4 regions of the Chryseobacterium sp. GTID13 genome follow, and region 2 is predicted to be linked to each of the others. Evidence: riboswitches for the same ligand, from Rfam matches in the RefSeq annotation. Region 2 holds a riboswitch; each other region holds the start of a gene.
What was found. Region 2 has a riboswitch for cobalamin ahead of metE (5-methyltetrahydropteroyltriglutamate--homocysteine S-methyltransferase). Riboswitches for the same ligand answer to the same signal wherever they lie in the genome.
Positions count from the first base shown of each region.

Region 1: linked by a shared signal. The riboswitch ahead of N4G44_RS15105 (TonB-dependent receptor) and the one ahead of metE (5-methyltetrahydropteroyltriglutamate--homocysteine S-methyltransferase) in region 2 are both predicted to bind cobalamin.
Region 3: linked by a shared signal. The riboswitch ahead of N4G44_RS04335 (TonB-dependent receptor) and the one ahead of metE (5-methyltetrahydropteroyltriglutamate--homocysteine S-methyltransferase) in region 2 are both predicted to bind cobalamin.
Region 4: linked by a shared signal. The riboswitch ahead of N4G44_RS14540 (acyl-CoA thioesterase) and the one ahead of metE (5-methyltetrahydropteroyltriglutamate--homocysteine S-methyltransferase) in region 2 are both predicted to bind cobalamin.

Region 1 is NZ_JAOCMB010000005.1:1,826,641-1,831,510, forward strand. It holds partial or broken gene N4G44_RS15095 (NADH:flavin oxidoreductase/NADH oxidase) at 1-724, opposite strand, end outside; partial or broken gene cdd (cytidine deaminase) at 828-1,309, shown strand; cobalamin riboswitch at 1,475-1,650, shown strand; gene N4G44_RS15105 (TonB-dependent receptor) at 1,682-2,992, shown strand; gene N4G44_RS15110 (TonB-dependent receptor domain-containing protein) at 2,971-3,540, shown strand; gene N4G44_RS15115 (YncE family protein) at 3,554-4,597, shown strand; gene N4G44_RS15120 (CCA tRNA nucleotidyltransferase) at 4,763-4,870, opposite strand, start outside.
Region 2 is NZ_JAOCMB010000005.1:1,018,547-1,023,416, forward strand. It holds gene N4G44_RS11040 (DUF2306 domain-containing protein) at 1-588, shown strand, start outside; gene N4G44_RS11045 (hypothetical protein) at 572-769, opposite strand; gene N4G44_RS11050 (Lrp/AsnC family transcriptional regulator) at 857-1,303, opposite strand; gene N4G44_RS11055 (carboxymuconolactone decarboxylase family protein) at 1,409-1,861, shown strand; gene N4G44_RS11060 (Lrp/AsnC family transcriptional regulator) at 1,924-2,385, opposite strand; cobalamin riboswitch at 2,539-2,720, shown strand; gene N4G44_RS11065 (hypothetical protein) at 2,775-2,906, opposite strand; partial or broken gene metE (5-methyltetrahydropteroyltriglutamate--homocysteine S-methyltransferase) at 2,905-4,870, shown strand, end outside.
Region 3 is NZ_JAOCMB010000002.1:872,222-877,091, reverse strand. It holds gene N4G44_RS04340 (YncE family protein) at 1-348, opposite strand, end outside; gene N4G44_RS04335 (TonB-dependent receptor) at 345-2,375, opposite strand; cobalamin riboswitch at 2,485-2,671, opposite strand; gene N4G44_RS04330 (transporter) at 2,926-3,882, opposite strand; gene N4G44_RS04325 (cytochrome-c peroxidase) at 3,879-4,870, opposite strand, start outside.
Region 4 is NZ_JAOCMB010000005.1:1,720,009-1,724,878, reverse strand. It holds partial or broken gene N4G44_RS14560 (PspC domain-containing protein) at 1-255, opposite strand, end outside; gene N4G44_RS14555 (PadR family transcriptional regulator) at 267-596, opposite strand; gene N4G44_RS14550 (XAC2610-related protein) at 896-1,579, shown strand; gene N4G44_RS14545 (HD domain-containing protein) at 1,582-2,172, shown strand; gene N4G44_RS14540 (acyl-CoA thioesterase) at 2,246-2,629, opposite strand; cobalamin riboswitch at 2,746-2,924, opposite strand; gene N4G44_RS14535 (hypothetical protein) at 2,977-3,774, opposite strand; gene N4G44_RS14530 (ATP-binding cassette domain-containing protein) at 3,915-4,577, opposite strand.

The DNA.
Region 1 (4,870 bases), 810 kb from region 2:
AAGTTCGGCACTGTCATCAATATTCCATCCGCCCTCCGCATACTCAGTACCGGAAATTCTTACAAAAAGGGCGGTATCTTCATTCAGTACTTCATTTACAGCATCAACAATTTCGACCAGAAATCGGATCCTGTTTTCAAAGCTTCCCCGTACTCGTCCGTTCTGATGTTGGAAAGCGGCGATAAGAACTGATGGATGAGGTATCCGTGTGCACCATGAATTTCTATGATATCGAAGCCGGCCTTTACTGCTCTTTGAGCTGCATTTTTAAAATTCTGAACCTGTTCCCGGATCTCATCAACAGTGAGGGCATGGGGAATCCTTTCAGAGGGATGATAAGGAATACCGCTGGGAGCTACTGTTTCCCAGCCTTCTTCTATGGGAATCTGTATATTATTCCACGTGGAGCCCTTTCTTCCGGCATGGGCAAGCTGGATTCCTATTTTACTTTCTGAACGGGAATGGACAAAGTCAACGATTTTTTCAGTTCCTCTGCCTGCTGATCGTTCCAGATTCCCATACAGTGATTGGTGATTCTTCCCCGCGGCTCTACGCCTGTAGCTTCTACCATGATCAGTCCGGTTCCTCCTTGTGACCTGCTCCCGTAGTGTACAAAATGGAAATCATTGGCCATGCCATTTTCACAGGAATACATACACATAGGAGACATTACCCATCTGTTTTTCAGTTCTACATTTCTGAATTTTATTGGTGTATACAGCATTTTATTTTTTTTGAATTTTCAATTTAATGGATGAATAAAAAAACATTGTTCAATTGGTGAAAAAGGAGTACTTTTAGCCCCCTTTTTTAGTCATGACTAATATATGAAAAAAGACATACAGATCAGTTACGAGCACTTTAAAAACAGCAGTGAACTGAGCGATATAGAAAAAAACTGTTCGAGAGTGCCAAACAGGCCCGTGAAAATGCCTATGCGCCTTACTCGAACTTCCTTGTAGGATGTGCTGTTCTGCTGGAAAACGGTGAAATTTACTCAGGTAACAACCAGGAAAATGCAGCCTATCCATCAGGACTATGTGCGGAAAGAACGACTCTTTTCTGGGTGGCTGCTAATTTTCCTGATGTAAAGGTCAAGAAGATTTTTGTAGTGGGCGGACCAAAGGAATTCCATGAGAAAAATCCTCCGATCCCTCCTTGTGGAGCATGCAGACAAAGTTTAATAGAATATGAGACAAAACAAAGTGAAAACATAGACCTTTATTTTTCAAGCATGAATGATGAGGTCGTGAAGGTGCATTCTATTAAGGATTTGTTACCTTTTTATTTTGATTCATCGTTTTTGTAAGATGAAATTTTGTCAATTGTAAATTTTGCTTTGCAAGTGAAGAGTTGGTTTGAAAAAATTCATTCAATTCATATATCTGTATTATCTTGCGAAGCAAAATTGACCATTCACTATTGACCTTATCATTCATTTTTTTACCCTTTTTGTGAAATACATATAAAAAGTTATCTTTGCAAAAATTTTGGTTTCCAGCATTTTGGAAATAATAGGGAATTGGGTGCGATGCCCAAACTGTCCCCGCAACTGTAGATCGCAATAAGATTTTCTGCAAAAAACCACTGTTCATACGGGAAGGTGCAGAAAGCGAAAGTCAGGAGACCTGCCAGAATTATAACTAAAAACGGATTACTTTCGGAGGAAAAGTAAAATAGTATGGATATAAAAAGGTCTTTATTACTGCTTTGTTCGTCTTTTGGCGGCTTTCTTTTCGGACAGGAGAAAGCTGTTGACACTATTTATATTTTCGACAGCCAGATGAAAAAAGCAAAACTTTTTCACCCGGTCCGTACAATTACTCCTGAAGATGTTGAGAAAAACTCAACCAATCTATCTGAACTTTTACGCTTCCAGTCTTCCATTTACATTAAAGAAAACGGTCGTGGTGCTGTTTCTTCACCATCATTCCGGGGAACAACGGCTCAGCAGACTGCTTTTGTATGGAACGGAATCAATATCAACTCGAGCTTTTTGGGGCAAGGGGATGTGAATAATATTCCTCTCTTCGGATATGATCAGATTGATATAAAAGCTGGCGGAGGAAGTGTTGTATATGGAAGCGGTGCTATCGGGGGAAGCATTCATTTAAATAACATTTTAGATTTCAACAGGGGTTTTAAGGCTTCTGTTTTTTCAGAGGTGGCATCTTTTGATACCTATAATAATTTTGCACAGGCTGCTTTCAGCAATGAAAAATTGAGTGTAAAGGTTTCAGGAAGCTATATAACCAGTCAAAATGACTACAAGGTTCCTGAATTCGTGGTAGGAAATACCGGGTTTCATAATACCAACGGAAGATATTATAATACTTCGGTCAATATTGGCGTAGCGTATAAAATTGCTGACCACCAGACTATTTCATGGCAAAACCAGATGTTTGATGCTTCCCAGCATTATCCTATTTTCGAACTGAACGGTAATAAAACGAAATATAAGGTGCAGACTTTAAGAAGCCTGATTGCATGGGACATTAACAAAAGTAATCTTTCCAACAGTCTGAAAATGGCTTACACAGAGGATAATTTCCAGTATTTTGCAGATATTAACCAACCTAAGGCAAGTGGGGCAGACGGAAAGAATTACATTTTTAAGAATGATTTCAATTATTTCATCACTCCAAAGATCAACATCAATGCTATCGGGGAATTTCAGGTGAACAAGGGTGAAGGTTACCAATCGGACAAAAATAGTCAATCAGGAATTGGGGTTGTCAGCAGAAATGTAGGTTCCTTATCCGGCTTAATAAGATATTTTGCTACAAAAGATCTCCGTTTCGAAGCAGGAATTAAGAAGGATTTTGTAGAAGACATCTCTTCTCCCCTTCTGTATTCTTTTTCCGGGAAATGGAATGCTGTGAAATGGTATCATGTAGGAATTAATTTTTCAAAAACTTCAGATACCCTTCTTTTAATGATCTTTACTGGCAGCCGGGAGGAAATCTGGATCTGGTTCCGGAAACCTCTGTAAATATTGATATGAACCATGAGTTCAGCTTTGGGGATTTTAAGATTGCTCTAAGCCCTTATTATATGGATATCAAAAACCTGATCAACTGGCTTCCGACCTCTTTGGGGTATTGGGCACCATTTAATACGTACAGGGTTGAATCTTACGGTCTGGAATCTCAGGTTACCTGGAATAAAACCTTTGGTAAACATGCTTTGAAGCTGGACGGAGGCTATACGTATTCAAAATCGATCAACAAAGACACTGATTTGCAGAGGATGTATGTTCCGATGCACAAGGCAGTCGGAAATATAGAGTATGGATATTCTTTATTCAAAGTATATGCTCAGGGAATGTTCAACGGCCTTACGTATACAACATCCGACGAAAAAAGATCTGTAGCGATTGACCCATATTTTATTTTGAATGCCGGAATTTCTGCATCGCTTTTCAAGAAATACACTTTAGGATTTAAAGTAAATAACGTCACGGATACCTATTACCAGACAGTATCTCTTTACCCGATGCCTAAAAGAAATTACAGTGTTTATGCAACAATTAATTTTTAAACTTAAAAATATTATGAAACTGACAAAACTTCTACATCTTCTTTTTGCTTTTACACTTCTTCTGGGCATCGTGTCCTGTAGCAGTGACAATACTGAGGAGCAGGAAATATTCTACGGTAACGGCTTTTTAATTGCCAATGAAGGGACTTACGGAAAGCCCGAGGCAGACGTAACATTTGTAAGCGCAGACCTAAGCCTTAAACAGGATAACATTTTTGCATTTAATAACGGTGGTTCAAAGCTGGGGGATGTTTTACAGATGATTGCCTTCAATGGTGAAAATGCTTATCTTCTACTGAATAATTCTAATAGAATCCAAATTGCCAACCGTTCCAACTTTAAAGCGAACGGCCAAATTACCGCTGAACTTAATTCTCCCCGCTATATGGCTTTTGCCAACAATAATATTTATGTAACGAATGATAAATATATGGGCGATAAGTATGTAAGCATTTACAGGGTTTCAGACCGTTCTTTCATCAAAAAAATTGCTTTCACGGATGCTGCCGAGAGAATTGTGGAAGCCGGAAACAATATTTTTGTACAGAATGCTTCTTTCGGTTTTGGAAATAAGATCACTTACATCAATACTTCTACTAACGAGGTTCAGTCTACGATCACTCTTCCTGTCGGAAATATCAACAAGATCATCTCCAACAATCAAAATGTATACGCAATTGCTGCAGATGCCGCTAATTCTTATATCTACCAGATATCAAGCACAGGAAGCATTACAAAAACAACTACTTTAACGGGAATTGCCGATGCAAAAAATCTTGAAATTTCCAACGGTAAATTCTATTTCACTTCAGGAAAGAAAGTATACGGAATGGATATGAGCGCTACAACGGCTCCTTCATCACCATTATTCACCGTAGCGAACAGTGTTGATGATTATTCCGCTTTATACGGATTCAGCGTAATCAACGATAAAATTTTCACATCGGATTCCAACGGATTTACCCAGGACAGTAAAATTGTAGTTTACAATACTTCAGGAACTATTATCAAATCATTCACTTCGGGTATAGGTTCCAACTCCGTTTATCCTAACTAAGAATTAATACTCCGGTATTATCACATAATTTTTTATTTTTTTCATCATTTGTGTTTTTTTTCCGGTCTCTTCTGCAAAGAAGCGGCCGGATTTTATTTTAAGAGGTAAAACGGTTACGGCGGGACTTCGTCCCGCCGTAACCGTTTAATATTATTCTAAGTTTAATTATGCTTTCAATCCCAGCTTCTCAGCTTCGGCAATCACAAATTTTTCAGCTTCTTCCTTGTCATTCGGGATCTCTCCTTCCAGAATGGCTTCTTTTACTTTTTCTTT
Region 2 (4,870 bases):
TTCAGCATGCTGATGCTGAAAACCATATCCCAATATACCGGTTTTGATAAAAACGTCGGCTTCCTGCAGTTTAAGCAAAAAGTAGTCGGCAACCCTTACTGGATGGCATTTTTTTATATCCATATCTTTTCAGTTACGCTTTGTCTCTTAGCAGGACTCACCCAGTTCTCAAACCGTTTTTTGGCAGAAAACAGAGCTCTTCACCGCATGATAGGAAAAATATATGTTTACAATATTTTAATTATTAATGTTCCGGCATGTTTTGTACTCGGATTATTTTCAAACGGCGGGATAATCGGGATTACGGGATTCCTGCTACAGGATGTTCTCTGGGCTTATTTTACGGTTGCCGCTGTTTCTTTCATTAAAAAAGAGAATATTTCCACCCATAAAAAATACATGGCCTTAAGCTATGCAGTGACTACTACAGCCATTACCTTCAGAATGATTAAGAACCTGATCTATCAGGAAAACCGGCACGATTATGAACTGTTCTACGGATTAAATGTATGGGCTTCCCTCATTATCAATCTGTCTGCCGCATACCTGATCATCAGGAAATCAAAAAGGATTAGCGCTCAAAGCTGACATTGGTAATGAAAATAAAAAATGCAATAAATAGTAACAGGGCAAAAGAGGCAATGAAGATCAACCCGTTCCATACTGTTTTATATTGGGATTTAGCCGTCCATCGGTTAAAAAAGCGCATGATAAGGTAAGCTAAACCGCCGAATATGGCCAGAATAAAGATCATAAACATGAATTCCATAGAAATTAATTTACATCAAAACTAATATTTTAAAATTAAAAAACAATACCCGCTGGAATACTGTTTTTCTTTCTATGAAAATTTCGCTTATTGAGTTTGAAAAAAACGATTGGTTTTTATTTCAGACAGCTGAACGGATGTAGAAGGAATTCCGAACTTGATCAGCCTGTCGATGACTTCTTCAAGATGTGCACTGTCCTTCAGCACACATTCAGCAATGAGGCAATATTCGCCTGTGACCCTTTTACAGCTGATGATCTCAGGAAACTGTTTCAGATGATCGATAAATACTCTGAACTCATCATTTTTAAATTTCAGATGAATAATAACTTTCAGGCTGTATCCCAGAAGGCTGTAATCAACATCTGCTGTAAAGCTTTTAATCACACCGGTATCGGTAAGATTCTGTACTCTTTCTTTTGTGGCAGACTGAGACAGGGAGATTTTCCGCCCTATTTCGGCATAACTTAACCTGGAATTTTCGATCAGTAAGCTTAATATTTTACGATCAAATTCATCTAAAACTATTTTCATTGCATTTTTAAATTAAATCAGTGGAATTCTCCAAAATTATAAAATTTAACCATTAAATCCATTTTAAAATATTATGAATTAAACAGAAATTTGACATAAAAAAATATGACAACAATTGAATTTTCAAACCATGGAAACACCCCATTTGAAAAACTGATCGGGCACAACCCTGAGATCCTGGCGAAATGGAACAACCTTGAAGAAGTCTTCTTTAAAAATACAACGTTAGATCCTAATCTGCTGGAACAGGTACGAAGAATCCTCGCCTTTGGAAACGGCTGTGAATACTGTATGGTAAAAGGCGGGAAAGCCGATTTCAGCCAGTCAGAGCTTAAAATATCCGTAGCTGTGAGCTTTGCCGAGCTTTTCTGTAAAGACCACCGTTCCATACTCAGGGCTCATTTCAGCATGCTGAGGGAATTCTTTTCTGACAAAGAAATTTCAGAGCTCTGTACGTTTGTCAGCTTTATCAGTGCTTCCCAGAAATTAGGAAAGATATTTAACCTGACGGAGGACTATCAGCCCAATGCAGTTATAAAAATGGAACAGCTTCCTTAAAAACTCAAAAACCTGATTTTTAATCTGAACCAGCATCTGAAAAAACAGGTGCTATTTTACTTCTATATACTCACCCCATGAATATTCTTTACCTCAGCCATCACGAAGGTACTGTGTGCACCTCCAATGGAATCCAATGATCCCAGCTTATTGAATACAAAATCCTGATAGTGCTTCATATCCCTTACCTGAACTTTAAGGAGAAAATCGAAATCCCCGGAAATATTGTAGCATTCCGCTACTTCATCAATCTGTAAAATATCTTCAACAAACTGATTTCCTACTGCACGGTCATGCATTTTAAGCTTGATCTGGCAAAAAACAGTAAAGCCCCGGTTCAGCTTTTCGGCTTCCAGAACTGCTGCATAATGTTTGATAAATCCATCCTGCTCGAGTCTTTTCATCCGTTCAAAAACAGGTGAAGGCGAAAGGTTGACCTCTTTTGCAAGCTCTTTTACCGTTAATTTGGCATTTTTTTGAAGGATTCTGAGCAATTGGAGATCCTTTTCATCAAGTCTTTCCACAGGATAATATTCTTTTTTAGGATTATATTTTCAAAAATACAGAATAATTCACTTAATAATATATATTGGAAAGAATTATTTTCTTAATTCCTTACATCTAGCCAATGAATTCACTTTAATAGCTAAATTTACCTCAGATTTGTTCTTTAACATCCTTCATCAAACAGAATAGGTTTTACCTAACGTAGATTAATAGGGAATCGTGTGAGAATCACGAGCTGTCGCGCAACTGTAAGTAATACCCAAAGTTTTATCCTGAAAATATCCACTGCCAAAGCGGGAAGGATGATAAAACCGTTACAAGCCAGGAGACCTGCCTATTCTGAATGGACAATGCTTTCGCGGTCTGAAGCTTCAGGTCATACAGATGATACTTTTTTGAATGTTCTTCACGTTAACAGGAAGATTACGTCCTTTTTGTATCCGTTCCATTCCCTGAAAAATTCTTTCCCGGCAGCATTGCGAAGCATTTTAAAAGAGCTTTTAAAATCATTATTGTTTAATCTAAAAGTATAGAACATGCAAACGCACATTCTTGGAAGCCCGCGTATTGGCCGCCACAGAGAACTCAAAAAAGCCTGCGAGCAATATTGGTCAGGCAAAGCATCATTAAATGAACTCCTGCAAACCGGGAAAACCATCTGCAGGCAGAACTGGAAAATGCAGCAGGAAGCCGGAATTGACCTCATTCCCTGCAACGATTTTTCTTATTACGACCAGGTTTTGGATATGACCTTAACCGTTGGAGCCATTCCGGAACGCTACAGAGAAATCACAACAAGAAACTCCAATTCTGAACTTGACCTTTATTTTGCAATGGCCAGAGGTTACCAGCAGGAAGGCCTGGATATTACCGCGATGGAAATGACGAAATGGTTCGATACCAATTACCATTATATTGTCCCTGAATTTCAAAAGAACCAGCAGTTCGGATTGTTTTCAAAAAGATCATCAGTGAATTCATCCATGCAAAAAAGGCCGGAATAAATGCCAAACCCGTAATCATAGGACCTCTCACCTATCTTCTCCTGGGAAAAGAGAAAGAAGACGGCTTTGATAAACTTGACCTTATAGAAAATCTTCTTCCCGTATATATTGAGATTTTAAAAGAACTGCAAAACCATGGAGCAAGTTGGATTCAGTTTGATGAACCTTTCTTGGGCCTTGACCTTACTGAAAAAGCAAAAGAAATTTACCAGTCCGTTTATGCTGAAATCAGAAAACAGTTTCCGGATCTTAAATTTATTCTCGCAACTTATTTTGAAGGTTTGAAAGACAACCTTTCGCTGGCAGTGTCACTTCCTGCAGACGTCCTTCATATTGATCTGGTACGCTGCCCTGAACAGCTGGAAGAAGTATTGGAAATCATTCCTCAAACATTGAGCCTTTCTTTAGGTATTGTGGACGGAAGAAACATCTGGAAAAATGATTTTGAAAAATCTTTGGCGTTTATTCAAACAGCTGTCAGTGCCATCGGTTCAGACAGGGTTTTTATTGCCCCTTCATGTTCTCTTCTTCACGCTCCTTTCGATCTTGATCTTGAAACTGACGAAAAAACGCTGTCCCCTGGAATCAAGCAATGGTTGGCTTTTGCCAAACAGAAAGTATACGAGATTGTTGCCTTAAAAAAGCTGGCATCAGGAAATGCAGATTACCAGGCATTACAGCAATATGCAGAAAATAAAAAAGCGGTTGATACCCGAAAAACTTCAGCACTGATCCATCATCAGGAAGTAAAGGATCGTGTGGAGGTTACTACTGAAGATGATACACGGAGGAACAGCCCGTTCAGTGTCAGAAAAGCAGAGCAGCAGAAAGTTTTACAGCTTCCCTTGTTTCCCACCACAACAATTGGTTCTTTTCCCCAGACCAAAGAAGTAAGAACCTGGAGATCAAAATTCAAAAAAGGAGACCTGACGGCAGAACAATATGACATCTTGTTGAAAAAAGAAACCGAAAGAACCATCCGCTGGCAGGAAGAAACCGGAATTGATGTCCTGGTTCACGGAGAATTTGAGCGCAACGATATGGTGGAATATTTTGGAGAACAGCTTTCAGGCTTTGCCTTCACGCAAAACGGATGGGTCCAGAGTTACGGTAGCCGCTGCGTAAAACCTCCGGTAATCTATGGTGACGTTCACCGTCCGCATCCAATGACGGTTTACTGGTCGCAGTATGCCCAGTCTCTGACTCAAAAATGGGTTAAAGGAATGCTTACAGGACCGGTCACCATTCTGCAATGGTCTTTTGTCCGTGACGACCAGCCACGTTCTTTAACCTGTAAACAGATTGCACTGGCGATTCGCGATGAGGTAAATGATCTGGAAAAGGCAGGAATCAGAATTATCCAGATAGATGAGCCGGCCATCAGGGAAGGACTTCCGCTCAGAAGATCCGGATGGCAGGAATACCTGAAATGGGCAGTGGAAGCTTTCAGAATTTCGGCAAGCGGCGTGGAAGATGCCACACAGATTCATACGCATAT
Region 3 (4,870 bases), on a different contig from region 2:
TGTTTTTGCTTCCAGCACTTCAATTTTATTGGAAACATTGACAACGACGTACATTTTGCTTCCGTAGATCATGATATGATTTCCCACATCTCCAAGCTCCTTTACCACATTCGGATTGATTTCTCCATAAATATTCTTGCGGTAAGTTCCTGTAGCATAATCGAAATAATCGAGCGTACATTTGTTGCTGCCCATATTTCCTTCATTCAGAAGATAAAATCCTTTAACGGGAGTATCTTCACCGCTACTTACGCCTTTCGTTTCCGAAGGAACCACATAATCGTCTGTCCGGCACGAGAACAGAATCAAAAGAGCAAATGCCAGCAGGCAAAAGTTTAGTTTTTTCATAATGTAAAGCTTACAATAAGTTTAAAATTTCTTCCGGGCATCGGATAATTCCTGACCACGTCATAATATTGATCAAGCACGTTATTGACCTCAAAACTGGCTTTGAACTGATGGGAATGCCAGTTGAATTTTTTCTGAACGGATAAATCATGGGTGTACCAGGGCTGCAGATAATTGGCCCGGATATTATTCAGCTGTGCATCGTAACGTTCTCCGGTGTATACAAAGCTGTAATTGAAGCTCCAGTCTTTATAATCCGCCATCATGGTAAAGGTTGCAGCATGCCACGGCACATAGGAAATCTGGTCACCGTAGTAATCTTCTTTTTTATCGGTATAATCTCCGGCACGCTGATAAGTATAGCTCACCAAGGGTTTCAGCCTCACATTATGGATATCAAACTCAGCCTGAAGATTCACATCTGCCCCGATGATTTTTACTTCGCCTAAATTGGTCATCATCCATCTGAACAGATTGGTGGTAGGAACAGCAATAATCTTGTTTTCTACTTCATTATAATAGCCATCCACTTTGATATATATTCCTTTAAAAAATTTACGGTCATAAAGTTTCTGGTAGGTAAAGCCTACATCATATTGGTTGGTGTATTCAGGTTTCAGCATTACATTGCCGATCATTGTGTAATAGAGATCATTGAAAGTAGGCATCCTGAACACTCTTTTGTAGAAGGCCCTCACGGTAAGGTCTTTGGATTCAAAAGGCTGATAACTCAGGAAGGCTGAAGGTGTCCATTCGGTTTTATCCGGAGATTTTGCATTCATTTTTACTTCTTCATGTACGAAAGTTCCCAGAACGCTTCCTAAAAATTTCAACCGGTTCCACTGATAGGTTGAAGCAAAGGCAATGAGTGAAGTATAGCGGGTAGGAAAAGAGAAATCCCTCAGACTGGCATTCAGATTATTATACTGGAAATCAAAACTTGCACTTACATCCCAGTTTTTATGAATAGAATAAATATTTGAATTGGAAAAATAGAGTTCCCTCTGAACATAAGAATTATCTATCGGCAGAACGGTTGTTGCCACATTCACCGTATCTAAAAACCGGGTATAGTCGTAAGCAAATTTAGCCTTGAACTGGGTTTCGAATTTGGGGAACAGCTTTTTTCGGAAACCGGCCTGAACAAAATAGTTTTCATCCAGCATCTGCTGACCTTTCGGCCCGAAGTTATTATTAACAATAGCAGTGGGAACTCCACGATCGGAAATATAGCCGTAACCCCGTACACTCCAGCTTCCGTCATTAATGGTCCCGTTTAAAGCAGTTTCAAAACGTTTCGCACGGATGTAAGAATCATATCTTCTGGCAATGGTATCATTGGCAACAGATCCGTCAGAATTTTTCTTTTCGTATTTAAACTTATACAATCCGTCACTCTGCACAAACTCCGAACTGAAACTTGCCGAGACTTTATCCGAAATCTTCTGTTCCAAACGAAAGGAAGGATTAAATAAACTGATAGAGCCTAATTTTAATTTTAGCGTTAAGTTCGTTTTAATATCTCCTTTAAAAACAGGTATTTTAGGCTGAAGATAAATAGATCCTGAAGATCCGAAGTCTTTTGCCGGCTGAAAAATTTCACTTTTCTGGCCGTTGTATAAAGAAATAGCTTCAAGATCGTCCAGTGAAAACTTTCCAAGATCCACAATTCCGTTCTGAACATTCCCAAGCTGTATCCCATCGTAGAAAACGCCCACATGCTGGCTACCCATACTCCGGATATTCACCGTTTTCAGACCGCCCATTCCCCCATAATCTTTGATCTGAACTCCTGAGAAATACCGTAAAGCATCGGCCACCGACTGGCTGTTCAGTCTTTCCAGCTGTTCGCCGGAAAGGATCTGGGCAGGAAGAATTTCTTTAAAATCTTTTTTGTAAATCTGAATCGGAAGAATCGTTTTTTCCCGGATACTGTCGCCGGATTGTGAGAACAGAAGCTGAAATGCTGCCACAAATATTGTGATAACAACTTTCTGAAACTGTGAAAAACTAAGTTTTCTGACCATTAGCTCGTTTAGAATAATGTAGACGCTAATGGATATAAGATAGCAAAGATAAAGCACAGCTGTCACTGCACAGAATCCTTGTTGTCCTAAGCTTTATTCCACGAAAGCATCAAACGTTCATCCTCCGGCAGGTCTTCTGACTTACTCCGTTTTTGAAATCCTTCCCATTAAAAAAAACAGTGGATATACTCTTCAAAAACTTTGATGTGGAGCTTACAGCAGCGGGTCTGTTCCGGATTTTCACCGGATTCCCTTTTAAGTGCTTTTTACAGCGCACCAGATTGCGGCAAAGATAGAAAATTCTTCATAGAATCAAAATCGATTCAACAAAATGATTTTCAGCAACAAAACCCAGCAACTTCAGAATTTCAGTCGCTGGGTTGATTGGCTAACGGTGGCTTCGAGAACCTCAGCCACCACATGGAAGCTATTCGATCTTAAGAATAAAGAAACTATAAACCTTAAGGATAATAAAAAAACAATATTTCAAATTATAACATATACTTATTTTTCCGGCAATGGTGGCTGAGGCTCTCGAAGCCACCATTCCTTAAATTCCAAAATTGATAAAGACACTGAACCTGGATTTCGCTTCAATATCGCCACCGGCCAGATGGGAGTAAACAGGGAGCATTACTTCACTTCCCAGACTGAATTTTTTATAGGATGCCTCAAAACCGAGTTTTCCATACAAAGCACTTCCTGCCGTGTTGGGTAAAACTTCGTCAAACTGTTTGTTCTGATCATAAACTTCACCCTGAAGTCCGGCTTTGGCAGAAAAAATAGTATTTTTATTTCCTGTAAGCTGGTAAAAACCTGTTGCTGCATAATTCCATTGGTTTCCGAACCGGTAGTTTTTTTTGTTTTCAGTTTTTATGGTATAATCTGTATTGACGAGTACAGCCAGTTTGTTTTTCTGGAATTTATAGTTCAGAGCAGCCTGATAATCCCAGCTTCCTGTTCCGAGCTGAAAACTTGGATTGACACCGGAGGCTCCTTTCTCATCAAATTTCCCCAAAGGAATTTTCACCCCTAAACCGCCATTAAGCTGATGAAAATTATCTTTTGAACTTATGATCCGGTAGATTCCCATCAGGTTCAGATCTCCGATACCGCTGATATTAATATCACCCTGCATGGTTTTCTTTTCATGAAAATGAAATGGCAGACTGGCGTAGACACTCAGTTTTTCAGTCAATGGAATTTTACCCCAAACCTGCAGGGTATTGAAGTACTGATCCTGTGTATGATCTTTTACAAAAAGGTTTTCTTTGGCTTTATAGTGCTGTGCAAAATATTTGATCCCTATAAACTGGGGATTCAGTAAGGACTCAAAGCCGGAGGAACCGTTTCCTGCTGCACACCCGCAGGCATCACAGTCATACAGCAGAATTCTGTTAATATCAGGTGCAATGTAAAGGCTGTCATTAATGGTTTTAGCCTGACAGACAACCGATACAGCTAAACTTAGTATAAAAATTATTTTTTTCAGATTCATAATGTTCATTCTGCAAATTTTGGATTAGAAATAAAGGTTTTATCGGATAAGGTTTTCAAGAAAGCAATGATAAACTGCTTTTCCTGTGTATTCATCGCAATTCCGGTATGTCCGTTCTGTTTCAGCTGCGGATCAAGGTTGGGATTATCTTCTACTTGATCCGAATAGAAATTAAGAACTGCTTCGAGTGTATAAAATCTTCCATCGTGCATGTATGGAGCCGTATATTCTATATTTCTCAGGCTTGGCACACGAAATTTCATCCAGTCCTTCTGATCAAGGGTTACCCGGTAACGTCCCGCATCTTTAAACTGGGTGTTGTAATACATTCCTGTATTCCTGAAACTCTCATCGGTAAATAGTTCCCCACTGTGGCATGAGCTGCATTTCTGCTGAAAAAGCTCCATTCCCTTGGATTCTTCCGAAGTAAATATTTCCTTTCCCTGTTTAACCCTGTCATATTTGGAATCTGCAGAGATCATACTTGCCATAAACTGTGACAGCGCTTTCAGTACTCTTTCCCCCGTTATATTCTCATCACCATAAGCCGCTGCGAAAAGCTTTTTATACTTCTGATCTGCTTTCAGTTTTGAAATGATTTCAGGCATTGAACTATCCATTTCATTTACGTCTGTGATCGGGCTGATGGGTTGTTCGTTCAGGTTATGGATCACTCCGTCCCACATATACCTTTTGAGAAATGCCATATTTTGAATGGGCGGTGCATTACGGATTCCAATCCTGTCATCCACTCCGTGGCTTACTGTATGACCATGATGCGTAAAAGCATTTTCCTGAATATGGCAGAAACCGCATGAGATGGTATTGTTCCTGGAAAGTCTTCCTTCATAAAACAATTTTCTGCCCAACTCTACCCCATTTTTGGTTACGGGATTACCGGAGGCATCAAAGGTCATTTCAGGGAAATAGGAGGGAAAACTGAGGGAATAGGCCTCATCTTTTTCCAGTGGCTGGATGACCTCATCTGAACAGGACG
Region 4 (4,870 bases), 700 kb from region 2:
CTCTCCGATCTTTTCAGGAGTACCGATCTGAGCAATTACTCTTTCTACGTCTCCATCGTTGATGACTTCTCTTTTACCTAAAGAATCTTTGAAGATTTCAACCATTCTGATTTCTATGTCGTGCATTACCTCTTCTGCTTCTGAAGCGTCTAACGAGCTTCTAAGAGCATTCAGGTAATCGCTGAGCTTTATATATGCGTGTTCTTCTATAGTGAAAGAAAAACCTGCGAGTCCTATTGAGAGTGTCTTGTTCATAGCTTTGTTTTTTAATTTTTTTGTGTGATTTGGTTTACTGAATCTGTCAGTTCTGCCCAGGTATTTTGAAGTTCGTCCAAGAAGAGTTTTCCTTTTTCTGTGATCTGGTAATATTTTCTTGGTGGTCCTCCGGTAGATTCTTCCCATCTGTAGGAAAGGAACTCGCCATTTTTCAGTCTTGTAAGGAGAGGATAGAGGGTTCCTTCCACTACATCCAGTTTTCCTTTTTTAAGTTCATCGATAAGGTCGGAAACATACATTTCGCGATGATTGATGAGACTTAAAATACAGAATTCCAGAATTCCTTTACGCATTTGCGCTTTGGTATTTTCAGTATTCATCTTTAATAAGTTTTGTTAATTAGTTATATTTTCAGAATAATGTTCCTAGCTAGATGAACCTATTCCGATTTTACATTACAAAGATATGTAAATAAAATGGTATTATGCAATACAAAGTAGTGAAATTATTTTTAGTTTTATATTAACTTACTGATATTCAGTAGTATAAATTTTAGTTGAAATTTGTCATGAATTTGAAATCAGTTAAAATCGGCTTTGAGATTTTAATTTTTTGTACTTTTGAGTAAGATTTTACAGAAAGAATTCAGTGAAATTGTTTAAAACAAAGCACAACTCAGATGAATCACAAAATAATATTGCCTATTATCCTTTTCGGAAACTTTTATTGGGCTCAGAATCAGTTCGAGTTAAAAGATGCTTCGAAGAATTATGATGTAAAAATCAACGTGGAAACCTGCGAAAACAATGAATGCAGTGGAAAATCAACTGTTGAGCTGCTGGACAAGAAGACTTCCGGAAAATTTCAGACCTTAACTTCAGAGAATTTAAACTTCTATCTGAACGAGGATCAGAAACCTACTGCGAATATCATTCAATTATATAATGAACAGAGTCCATTGATTTTTGATGATTTCAATTTTGACGGAACAGAAGATATAGCCATCAGAAACGGAAATGAAAGTGGGTATGGAGGCCCTTCTTATGATGTCTACGTATTTAATAGTACTAAAAAGCAAATGGTTCTGAGTGAGGAATTAACCGCCCTGGCTTACGAAAATCTGGGAATGTTCAATACGGATTCTGAGAGAAAAAGATTAATTACCTATTCCAAATCAGGTTGCTGCTGGCATCTCACAACGGAATATACGATAATTCCGCAACGCGGATTGTTTAAAGTATATGAGCTGGAAGAAGATGCAACCGGCGGAGAAACTGTAAAAGTGACCAAAAAAGAATTCATCAACGATCAATGGATAAAGAATATTAAAACTTATCCCATCAACGAATATTATAAGAATTAACAATGAAGATACAGAAGGAAATCGATTTTATCCTGGCAGTAGATGCCCTGAAAAACGTACAAAGAAGAAATTATAATGCCGACGATTCCAGAAGGGAAAATACGGCAGAACACTCATGGCAGATCATTATTCTGGCCCAGATCCTTTATCCATACGCTAAAAATAGAGTGGATATTGATCTTTTAAGAGTAATAAGAATGCTTTCCATTCATGATCTGGTAGAAATAGAAGCAGGTGATACTTTTATTTTTGACGAAAAAGCAATGGTAGGAAAATTCGAGAGAGAGAAAATTTCAGCCCGGAAAATTTTCGGAATCCTGGATGAACCTTTACGTACCGAATTTTTTGAGCTATGGCTTGAATTTGAAGAAGAAAAGACCCCAGATGCTATTTTTGCCTGTTCAATCGACCGTATTATGCCTTTTATCTTGAATTCCCATACTTCAGGAAAAAGCTGGACAGAAGCCGGTGTTACCGAAAAACAGATCAGAAATATGCTTGAACATGCGATCACGAGGGCATCAGATGAAATGGGAGAGGCCTTTGAGATGTTGTTGAGTAAAAGCCTGGAGACAGAAAAAGTGATCAGATAACCGGTTTCTGATAGGTTTGAAAAATAGTTTCGGGCGGCCGCAGGCCGCCCGAAACATTTTTTTATAATCATCATTACATGATCCTGATCGGCTTTTTAAATTCATCAATGGCTACAAACGTAAAATCGCCTACAATAGCTCTTTCTCTTTCATAAGAGTACATCTGTTCCGTATAGATCTCAACATTCACTTTCATACTGGTTTTTCCCACATAGGCAACCTTCCCGATCAGCTCAACAATTGTTCCGGCAGGAATAGGTTTTTTGAAATCGATCTTATCGCTGCTTACGGTTACCACTCTTTTTCTTGCAAAACGTGTTGCGGTGATAAAAGCAACTTCATCCATCAGCTGCATGGCTGTACCTCCGAAAAGAGTATCGTAGTGGTTGGTGGTATTCGGGAAAACCGCTTTAAAAATTCTGGTTTCGGATGCTGCAATTCTTTCTTCTGTAGTCATATTTCATTATTAATTAATGCGAAATGAAATATTATTAAAATAACAGAGCAGAGACAGGAATCAAAGGAATCCCTGAAAACAGTCCATCAGATCAATAAACTTCAGATCGCGAAAGTTTCTTGTTTAAAGAAAAGGCAGGTCTCCTGACTTGTAACATCTTTTACCTCCTTCCCGTGCCTGCACAGTGGATCCGTGGTAAAGACTTCAGTTACTTACAGTTGCGCGACAGTCCGTGATTTTCACACGGTTCCCTTTTAATCTGCGTTAAGCAGAACCGGTTTCTGTGATGAATTAGCGTTAAAACTTTTTCAGGACAAAAATAAGAATATTACAGAAAAAAACGGCAATTATTCCGGACTATTGTAAATAATCTGGCTCATTACCCTTCCTTCCTTGATGGTCCAGAGAGTGGTGTACCTGTTTTCACCGGAACCATTGATCATATAAAGATAGATATGGTCATTGTCAAGGGCAGTTACCCCGATATTGTTAAAATCCATGGTAGGCTGGAACATATTTTTTATGGCTTCCCTTACAAAAACAGAACCTCTTCCGGGCTGCTGAACCCTAATGGATTTGATCTCCGTCATTCCTTCAGGAAGTGCATCTTTGATTCCCCACGGCTTTATTTTATCGATGGTAAGAATTTTTCCGTCTGCATCTTTTTCCTGCTTTCTGTAACCGGCATTGGAAGGATAAATATCGATAACAACCTTCGTTCTTTGGGCAGTCGGTATTTTCGGATTGCTATTGTCTGTGAAGATAAGTGATTTCCCGTTCTTGGATTTTGAAGGCGTGAACTGAGGAAGCTGATCGATGAAGGCAACACGCCCCTTATTGACCATTCCTTCTTTCTCAAGATTCTCATATCTCACAAAAGGCTTTTCATCGTCCTGCTTTTCAGGATATTTGATCCAGATCCATTCCGTTTCTCCCGGTGCAGGCTTTACATAAACAAATACATCCCCTTTACGCATCCGGATCTTGTCTACAATTTTTCTGTAGTCATCCTTGTGAACACGCACATTGGCGTAGCCTTCTTCAGCTTTTACAACGCCGAAAGGAACCTTACTCTGTCCCTTCACAAATGATAAGGAAAATAGACTGAAAGCGGATAAGTACAATGCTTTGTTTACGGAAATCATTCTATGAAATTTTTGATCCTTCAAATATATAAATTAAATGCTTTTTTACTCCGTAAAATATAATGGTATTTGATTAAAATTATCAATATTTCCTGAAAAGCGATATGAAACTTATTATTGGGAACCTAATCTCAATTGATCTAGCTTTTTGGAAGATACTTAAATTGCTGCAGTTCTTTAACATCTTTCACCTTTCTCAGGTAAGTTTCAGACAGAAGGTAAATATCATCAGCCATATCCAGAATAACATTGTAGTTATGATCAGAGATAATGATTCCCTTATTTTTTGATTGGGATTTAATGATTAATTTCAATTCTTCCACAGCTTTTGGAGAAACACCGCTGAAAGGCTCATCCAGAAGAACAAATGCGGAGTCGCAATAGATAATGATCAATGTTTCAACAATTCTTTTCTCGCCACCTGAAAGATTCCTGGAAGTTTTATCAAGAAATGGCTGTATCATTTTTAAACCATATAGAAGTTCTGTATTTTCTTGGGTACAGAATAAAGGGATAAGCTTTCTGATCCTGCATTCCTTGGGAAGAAAAGAAGAACTTTGCGGCAGATAGGCAATTTTGTTTTTCCTGTCAGACTGGTTTTTAAGAATGGAATTATTAAACTTAATAAACTGCGTATCTCCTTTTACAGTTCCGAAGATAATCTCCAGCAGGGTAGATTTCCCATTGCCGGATGAGCCGAATAGAGCCGATATTTTTCCTGTTTCACAGCTTAGATAGACATCCTGCAAGATTTTTCTCTGGCCAAAGGATTTGGTAACACTATCAACGTGAAGCCTGTTCATAAGAATTTGCTCATGATTTTAATAATTAAACCTAACGACAAAGTGAGCACCCACAAAAAAAGTTTCGAGAAACCGAAATGAGCATAAAAATAATATTCACTTTTAAGTCTGATATCATAAATAAAGAAATGAAGAAGCGGAAAGATCAGGAAAAAACACAGTCCGAAATTTTCAATACTGAACTGACTTAAGAAAGAGATCAAAAGTGAAAATAAAACAGCTGGAATGATTAGCTTTCTGTAAAAAATCCAGAGAACTGATAAATTTTTATCCATAAATCAAAAGTAAAACAA